DNA from 2 places in the Rhodococcus sp. RS1C4 genome. Region 2 is predicted to be linked to the other one. Evidence: riboswitches for the same ligand, from Rfam matches in the RefSeq annotation. Region 2 holds a riboswitch; the other holds the start of a gene.
What was found. A riboswitch is a leader RNA that binds a small molecule or an ion and turns the genes downstream of it on or off. The one in region 2 is predicted to bind thiamine pyrophosphate.
Positions count from the first base shown of each region.

Region 1: it holds a riboswitch for thiamine pyrophosphate, as region 2 does, so the genes downstream of both, CH289_RS07545 (3-oxoacyl-ACP reductase) here and CH289_RS16555 (TenA family protein) in region 2, are expected to answer to the same signal.

Region 1 covers NZ_NOXZ01000017.1:182,909-186,632, forward strand. The annotation lists gene CH289_RS07535 (TetR/AcrR family transcriptional regulator) at 1-97, shown strand, start outside; gene CH289_RS07540 (LLM class flavin-dependent oxidoreductase) at 85-1,356, opposite strand; gene CH289_RS07545 (3-oxoacyl-ACP reductase) at 1,356-2,111, opposite strand; TPP riboswitch at 2,175-2,270, opposite strand; gene CH289_RS07550 (alpha-amylase family glycosyl hydrolase) at 2,367-3,650, opposite strand; gene CH289_RS07555 (alpha-hydroxy-acid oxidizing protein) at 3,647-3,724, opposite strand, start outside.
Region 2 covers NZ_NOXZ01000032.1:5,261-8,984, forward strand. The annotation lists gene CH289_RS16550 (ABC transporter substrate-binding protein) at 1-964, opposite strand, end outside; gene CH289_RS16555 (TenA family protein) at 961-1,689, opposite strand; TPP riboswitch at 1,683-1,782, opposite strand; partial or broken gene CH289_RS16560 (sugar porter family MFS transporter) at 1,815-3,257, opposite strand; gene CH289_RS16565 (hypothetical protein) at 3,331-3,724, opposite strand, start outside.

The DNA.
Region 1 (3,724 bases), on a different contig from region 2:
GGGCGAACCGTCGCACGGACTCGATGCGCTCGTCGACTTCGTCGATCGCGCAGTCTTCGGTCCACTCGTGAACACACGCCCCGATCAGGCGAGGTGACCACGCAGCGTGTCGGAGGTGTAGTCCCTACGGAAGAGCCCCCGCGACTGCAGGACAGGTACCACATGGTCGACGAAGTCGTCCAAACCGTCCGGATACAGCGGGGGCATCAGGTTGAAGCCGTCCGCTGCACCGCCGTCGATCCAGGCCTCGATCTCGTCGGCGATGGACTCGGGAGTGCCGATCATCGTCGCGTGGCCGCCGCCTGCGGCGAGCGTGCCGAGCAGCTCACCGACGGTCGGGGAGTCCTTCGCGATGATCCGAAGGATGGTCTCGTACCGTCCGTGGGGCCCGGTGAATTCCTCGATGGGAGGCAGTGAAGGGACAGGAGCATCGAGTTCCCACGCACTGCAGTCTTGTTCGACGAACGTGCTCAGTTGTTTCAACGACTGCTCCACCGGCAACAAGGCGTCGAGCTCGTCCTTCTTCGCTCTCGCCTCGGCTGTGGTCGATCCGACGTAGGTCACGAGGCCGGGCATGATGCCGACGGACGCCGGTTCCCGTCCAGCGCTGCGGACCCGCGCCTTCACATCTGCGTAATACGCTGCGCCGGAGTCGATATCGTAGGCAACTGCATAGATCGCCTCGGCGTAGCGGGCGGCCAGATCCCGGCCCTGCCCCGACGCGCCCGCCTGGAACAGCACCGGCCGGCCTTGCGGCGAACGAGGGACCGTCAGTGGACCGTCGACCCGGAAATGTTTGCCCGAGTGGTCGATCCGGTTCACCTTGTCCGGATCGGCGTACACGCCGTCACGGTCGAGCACGAGCGCGTCGGCGTCCCACGTGTCCCACAGAGCGAGGGCGACGTCGACGAACTCCTCGGCACGCGCGTATCGCTCACCGCGAGGCGGGATCTCGTCGAAGCCGTGATTGCGTGCCTCGGCGTCGAACATCGAGGTGACGACGTTCCATCCGGCACGTCCGCCGCTGATGTGGTCGAGGGAGGCGAGCAGGCGCGCGGCGTGGAACGGCGTGTAGAACGTGGTGGACACCGTGGTCACCAGACCGATGTGCGTCGTCGCCCGCGCCATCGCCGTCATCGCGGTGATCGGTTCCAGAAACCATGTTCCCGCTCCTGCCGGGTCACGCACCGAGTGGCCGTCGGCGAAGAACACCGCATCGAGCTTGCCGCGCTCCGCCGTTTGTGCGAGCTTCTCGTAGTACCCGATGTCGCCCAGATCCTCGACGCGCGAACGCGGATGTCGCCAGGCGGCGCTGTGGTGACCGCAGTTGTACAGGAAGGCGTTCAGATGCATCATCAGTCCTTGACCAATCCACCGTCCACGACGAGATTCTGGCCGGTCACCGAACGGGACCACGGCGATGCGAAGAACAGCAACGCATCGGCGAACTCCTCGGGCGTCACCACACGCTTCAGTGGAGTGGAGGCGGCGATGAAATCGAAGACCTCCTCCGGCGTCGCGGCGCTCGCGTCGGTGGTGCGCAACAGGCCGCCGGACACCATGTTGACGGTGATGCCGTCGCCGCCGAGGTCGGCCGCAAGCGTCCTGGTCAGGGACAGAAGCGCGGCCTTCGATGCCGTGTAGTCGTGATACGGCACCACCGGGTTCTGAAACAGGTTGGTGCCGACGTTGACGATCCGGCCCGATCCGGCGGCCCGCATACCCGGCACCGCGCGCTGAGTCGTGTTGAGTGCGCCGCGCACTGCGCCTTGGAACTGGGCGTCGAACTGGTCCCAGGAGATGGTGTCCGCCTTGCTGCGCGCGTCACCGTCGAACGAGAAATCGGCGAGAGCATTGTTGACGACGGTGGTCACCGACGTGCCGAAATGCTGCTCGGCTGCGGTGAACAGGGCGTCGACCTGGGCGGGATCGGTGACGTCGGCAGCGACGGCCACACCACCGATCTCCGACGCCAGTGCCTCCGCAGCCTCGCGGCTACGTCGATAGTTGACGACGACGCGTGCTCCCTGCGCAGCGAACGCGCGGGCCACTGCGGTTCCCAGGCCCCGTCCGGCTCCGGTGACGACGACGGTCTGACGATCGAAGTTCATGCGTGTGCCTCTCGCTCGGCGGACACCACGAACGTGAGGATGCACGGACACCCAGATAAAACTTTCGATCCGCGCTGACATCCCTACGCTGGTGTTGACCAGATCAGGTTCGACGGGTGTGTTCTCAGCCGCGTCGGTGCGGCACCCCGTGTCGACTGCACACTGTAGTCCCTTCGCGGGGCGCTACCGTCTATCACTCCGTCTACGGCGATCTATCGAAATTTGTAGAGAGTGATAGATCGCCCTACGGTCGGGCTAGCCGATGACCGCCCATCCGTGTGCCGGCACCGTCGTCCGTCCCCGGTCCACGGAGGCAACACCTGCCAGGACTTCACCGGAGATGCGGTAGTCGACGGTGTCGTCGCCGAGATTGAGCGCGACGTGCAGTGCGTTGTCGCCACTGTGGACCCGATAGAGCATCGCGGTGTTGGCCAGCTCGACGGTCTCGGTTTTCGCAGTGTGCAGCCACGGAGCGCGTCGACGTAGTCCGATCAGTTCCTGGTGCAGGTGGAACGTCGACCATCCCGCCGAATCGAGTTGCTCACGGGTCATGGGGAACTCGGGCCGGACGTCGTCGTCGCCGCCGACGCGCTCCTCCTTGACGCCGCGGAATCCCTGCTCGTCGCCGTAATAGATCATCGGTGTTCCACCAGTGGTGAACAGCGTGACGAGCGCGTGGGGGAGATGCCGTTCGTCGGAGATGGTGCTGGCGATGCGATTGACATCGTGGTTGCCCACGAACGTGGCGGGCACGAAGGTGTCGAGCCACTCGTTGTGGCGACCGAGGGCGTGCGAGAGCTCGAAGAAGTTCTGCTCCGCGATTGCACTCCACGTCGCCTTCCACAGCTCGTACTGGGTCACCGAGTCCAGCGAGCTCCGCTGCACGATCTGTGCGTAGTCACCGTGGATGACCTCGCCGAGGAAATACGCGTCGGGGAACCGTTCGCGGACCCGCGGTAGTACGGTCGCCCAGAACTCCGGCGGCACAGCATATGCCGCATCCAGACGCCATCCGTCGGCGCCGCGGCCGAGCCAGTGTTGCATGACGTCGACGACGTAGTCCTGCACTGCCGCGCTGCTGTGGTCGAGCGCGACGAGTTCGTCGTGACCTTCGAAGTTGCGGTGACGCCCGGAGGCGTCGAGATGAAACCAGGATGCCGCGTCGGAGTCCCCGGCAAGAGCGCTCTGGAACCGTGGAAAGCTCTGCCCCACATGATTGAAGACACCGTCGAGCATGACCCTGATTCCACGGCCGTGCGCTCGGTCGATCAGAGTGTCGAAGTCCTCGTCGGTACCGAGCCGCTCATCGACGCGCAGGTGGTCGACGGTCTCGTACCCGTGGCCTTCCGAGGCGAAGATGGGACCGAGTGCGACACCGGACGCCCCGAGTTCCAGTGCGTAGTCGAGCCATTCGACCACCTTGAGCAACCGATGCTCCTCGGCCAAGGAGGTTCCGTCCCACTCTCGCACCGGCGCACCGGCGAATCCGAGAGGATAGACATGCCACCAGATTGCGTGCTCGACCCAGGACGGACTCATGCGCGCACCACGGATTCGCGGCCGAGTTCGCCGGCACCGGTGTGCCCGGACAAGCTGGTGACCAGATCGAATTC
Region 2 (3,724 bases):
AGTCGGGCTCGGACGAGAGCGGCGCGCCGTTCTCGTCCACCAGAACCCCGTTGTCGTACAAGAACTTCGAGTACTCGGTCCACTTGTCGAGGTTCTGCGTACCGACCGTGCCGTCGTCGGTGCGCATGTACTTGTCCGCCAACATTCGTTGGCTCTCGAAGACCAACGATTCGTCCGTGAAGGTTCCCGGGTTGGCGTCGATGACGTCCTGGGCGGCGCGATCGGGGTCGTCGGCCGCAAGCTGGTACCCGCGTTGCAGTGCCTGGACGAATTTCCCGGCTTCATCGGAGTTGTCGGCCAGCCAGTTCTCGTTGCCGCTGATGGTGATGGCGTACGCGTCGGGGAACGCGTAGTCGGTGTTCTCGAAGTACTTCATCGGGGTCCCGCTGTGCTCGGCTTCGATGCCTTCCCATGCGAGATAGGAGACGGTGAAGTCCGCGGTACCGGAGTACACGGCTTCGTACGCCGACGTCCCCAGCACCACGGTCTCGTACTCGCCTCTACCACCGTCGTTCTGGATAACCTGTCGTAGGCCTGCCTGCTCACCGGTGTCGCCGAAGCCGGCGTACACCTTGCCGTCCAATGCCTTGGGGCTCGGAATGTCGTCGCGGTCTGCGCGGACACCGATTGCCGTCGCCCAGTGTTGCAGGGGGGCGAGCACCGAAACGATCTGCGCACCGGCGGCTTTCGCGAAGACGGTGGAGCTCTGCGTGCTGATCCCGAACTCCGCGTTACCGGAATCGACGAGGGTGTCCGACGAAGTGTTGTTGTACGGCAACACCTCTACGTCCAGCCCGGCGTCCGCGAAGTAGCCCTCCTGGAGGGCGACGTACAAGCCGGTGTGATTGGTGTTGGGTGTCCAGTCGAGCGCGAATCTGATGGTGTCCGAATCGTTCGTTTGCGCGCACGAGGTCAAGCCCGCCACGGAGATCGCGGCGCACGCAAGGGCGAGGAGACGTTTCATCGTGCCACCGGCCACGGCGTCGGGTGAAGTGCGGTGTCCCAGAACATCAGTTCGTACCGGGTGGCGACGCGAAACGCCTGCGTCATGGCGTGGCGCTGCACGTCCGTCGCCGCAGCAGCCGCGTCGTCGACGAGGGCGCGGGCGCCGTCGACGAGCGTGCGGAACTCGTCGGAATCGTACGTGGACACCCACCGTGCATAGGGGTGTTCGGGGTCGCGCTGCAGGACTTCCCGTGCCGCGAGCGACAAGCGAACTGCCACGTCGGCATAGATCCAGTAGCACGGAAGTACGGCCGCGGCCGCGACTACGTAGGGCTCGGTCGCGGCGGTGGCGACGAGGTACGAGACGTAGCCGAGGCACGCCGGTGAATGTTCGATCTCGGCACCGGGGCTCGGTAGCGCGTCGCTGGACAGCAGCGACGCATGAAGTGACGCTTCGGCGACGGCACCTGCCGCAGACGATGCCCAGAACGCCGCGGTCTGCGTGTCCGGCGCTCTCGACGCCAGGATGGACAGGGCTTTGGCGTATCCGGCCAGGTAGAGCTCGTCCTGGGCGATGTACGTGCGGAACGCGTCCAGCGGAAGCGTGCCGTCACCGAGGAGCTCGAGGAACTCGAGATCGTCGATCGCGGCGCGCAGATCCGCCGTCGCGTCCCACAGGTGATCCGTGTAGCGACCGGAATCGCCGGGTTTTTCCGAGTGCACCGAGTGCACAGGCGTTGTCATCGCCTTGACATCCCTTCGTCAGCATTACCTGCATCAGGTTCGACGGGTGTGATCTCAGCATCCGCATGTACGGACGCACCCCGTGTCAGAACATCGCCGACCCTAGCACTCTCGTCGGCGATCCGTTACTGCATGTCCTCGAGCTCCTTGCCGTTGGTCTCGGGAATCTTCGATTTGACGAAGAAGAACGAGACTGCCGCCATGACGGCGAAGAATCCGTAGATCGCCCACAGGCCGATCGCTTGGGTGAGCGGCGGGAAGGCAAGTGTGACAGCGAAATTGGCCAGCCAGTTCGCGGCGGTTCCGATTCCGAGGGCGACGGCGCGCATACGGTTGGGGAACATCTCGCCGAGAAGAACCCACATGATGGGTCCCCACGTCGCCGCGAAGAAGATCACGAACAGGTTCGCTCCGACCAACGCGACGGCACCCCACGGGCTCGGGAGGGACACGTCGTCGCCACTGCCGATCTGTTGGGAGAACGAGATCGCTGCCATCAGCAGACCGACGAACATGCCGACGGAACCACCCAGGAGCAGTTTGCGTCGGCCGATTCGGTCGACGAACAGAATGGCCACGAAGGTCATCGTGACGTTGATGATCGAGGTGATGACCGACGTCGTGAACGACTGGTCCTCGGTGAAGCCGACGGACTTCCACAGCGTCGTCGAGTAGTAGAAGATCGCGTTGATGCCGACGAACTGTTGCAGGACGGCCATGACGATGCCGACCCACACGATCGGCTGGAGCCCGAACTTAGGGCCGCGGATGTCGGCGAACGAGGCCTTCTCCTCCTTGCGGAGAGTGAGGCGGATTTCGTGGACTCGCTCGTCGGGATGCAGTTCACCGGTGATGTTGGCGAGGATGTCGGCAGCTTCCTGGTCGAGGTGCTTGCCGACGAGGTAGCGAGGTGACTCGGGGATGGTGACTGCGAGCAGGCCGTAGATCAGGGCCGGTACGACGCCGACGAGGAACATCCAGCGCCAGGCTTCCTGACCGAGCCAGAGGTCGTTGGACGCACCGTCCGCGGCGCCCTGCAGCAGGGCGTCGGAGAGAAGGGCGGCGAAAATCCCGAGGGTGATGGCGAGTTGCTGCAGTGACGCCAGACTTCCGCGCCATTTCGCGGGAGCGATCTCGGCGATGTAGGCGGGCGCGATGACGGAGGCGATACCGATACCGAGGCCGCCGAGGATGCGCCACAGGATCAGGTCGGGGACGCTGAAGGCGAGGCCCGATCCCAGCGAGGAGATGGTGAACAGGGCCGAGCCCAGCACCATCACTTTCTTGCGGCCCCATCGATCGGCGAGCGAGCCCGCGAACCAGGCGCCGACGGCGCACCCGATCAGCGCGATGGCGACGACGAAGCCGGTGGTGAACGAGCCAAGTGAGAAACGGCCTTCGATGGCGTCGACGGCCCCGTTGATCACGGAGCTGTCGAAACCGAACAGGAAGCCGCCGACCGCGGCGGCGACGCTGACGCCTATGACTTTGGCGTTGCGTCGAGTCGGCGTGGTGGACATCGGGAAAACTCCTTCCCGGTCGGAGAGCTCAGTGCTCTCGGCCGCGACAGATGATCGTGCGGCGGTCTCGCCGTACGGCTGTCAGCTTATGCCCGGTCGTTCGCACTGCGAAACACACCGGTCACTTCAACTCGAACGCCGTGTCGGACACGGTGAAACCATGCCCTACCTGGTCGGTGCAGGAGACCCCGGCGAGCTCGTCGACCCTGCACGTGATGCCGTTCGACGTACCCGACCCGGGTATCGAGAGCGTTTCACTGTAGGGGAGCGGAGTGGCGATGGCGTCGAACCGATGGAACCGAGGGTCACCGGAGCTCAGGAATCGCGCCGCGGTGCCGGCCGTCAGCTCGATCGTGTTGGGAGCCACTCGAGAATCCGGAGCGCCGCTGCCCTCGACCCGGGGAGCAGTGGGCGGGAACTCGCCGTGACAGCCGGCGACCGACGCATCGGTGATGAACACGGCGCATTCGAATTTCCCGGTAGGGGAGGTGAAGTAGTAGAAACCGCTGAGCCCC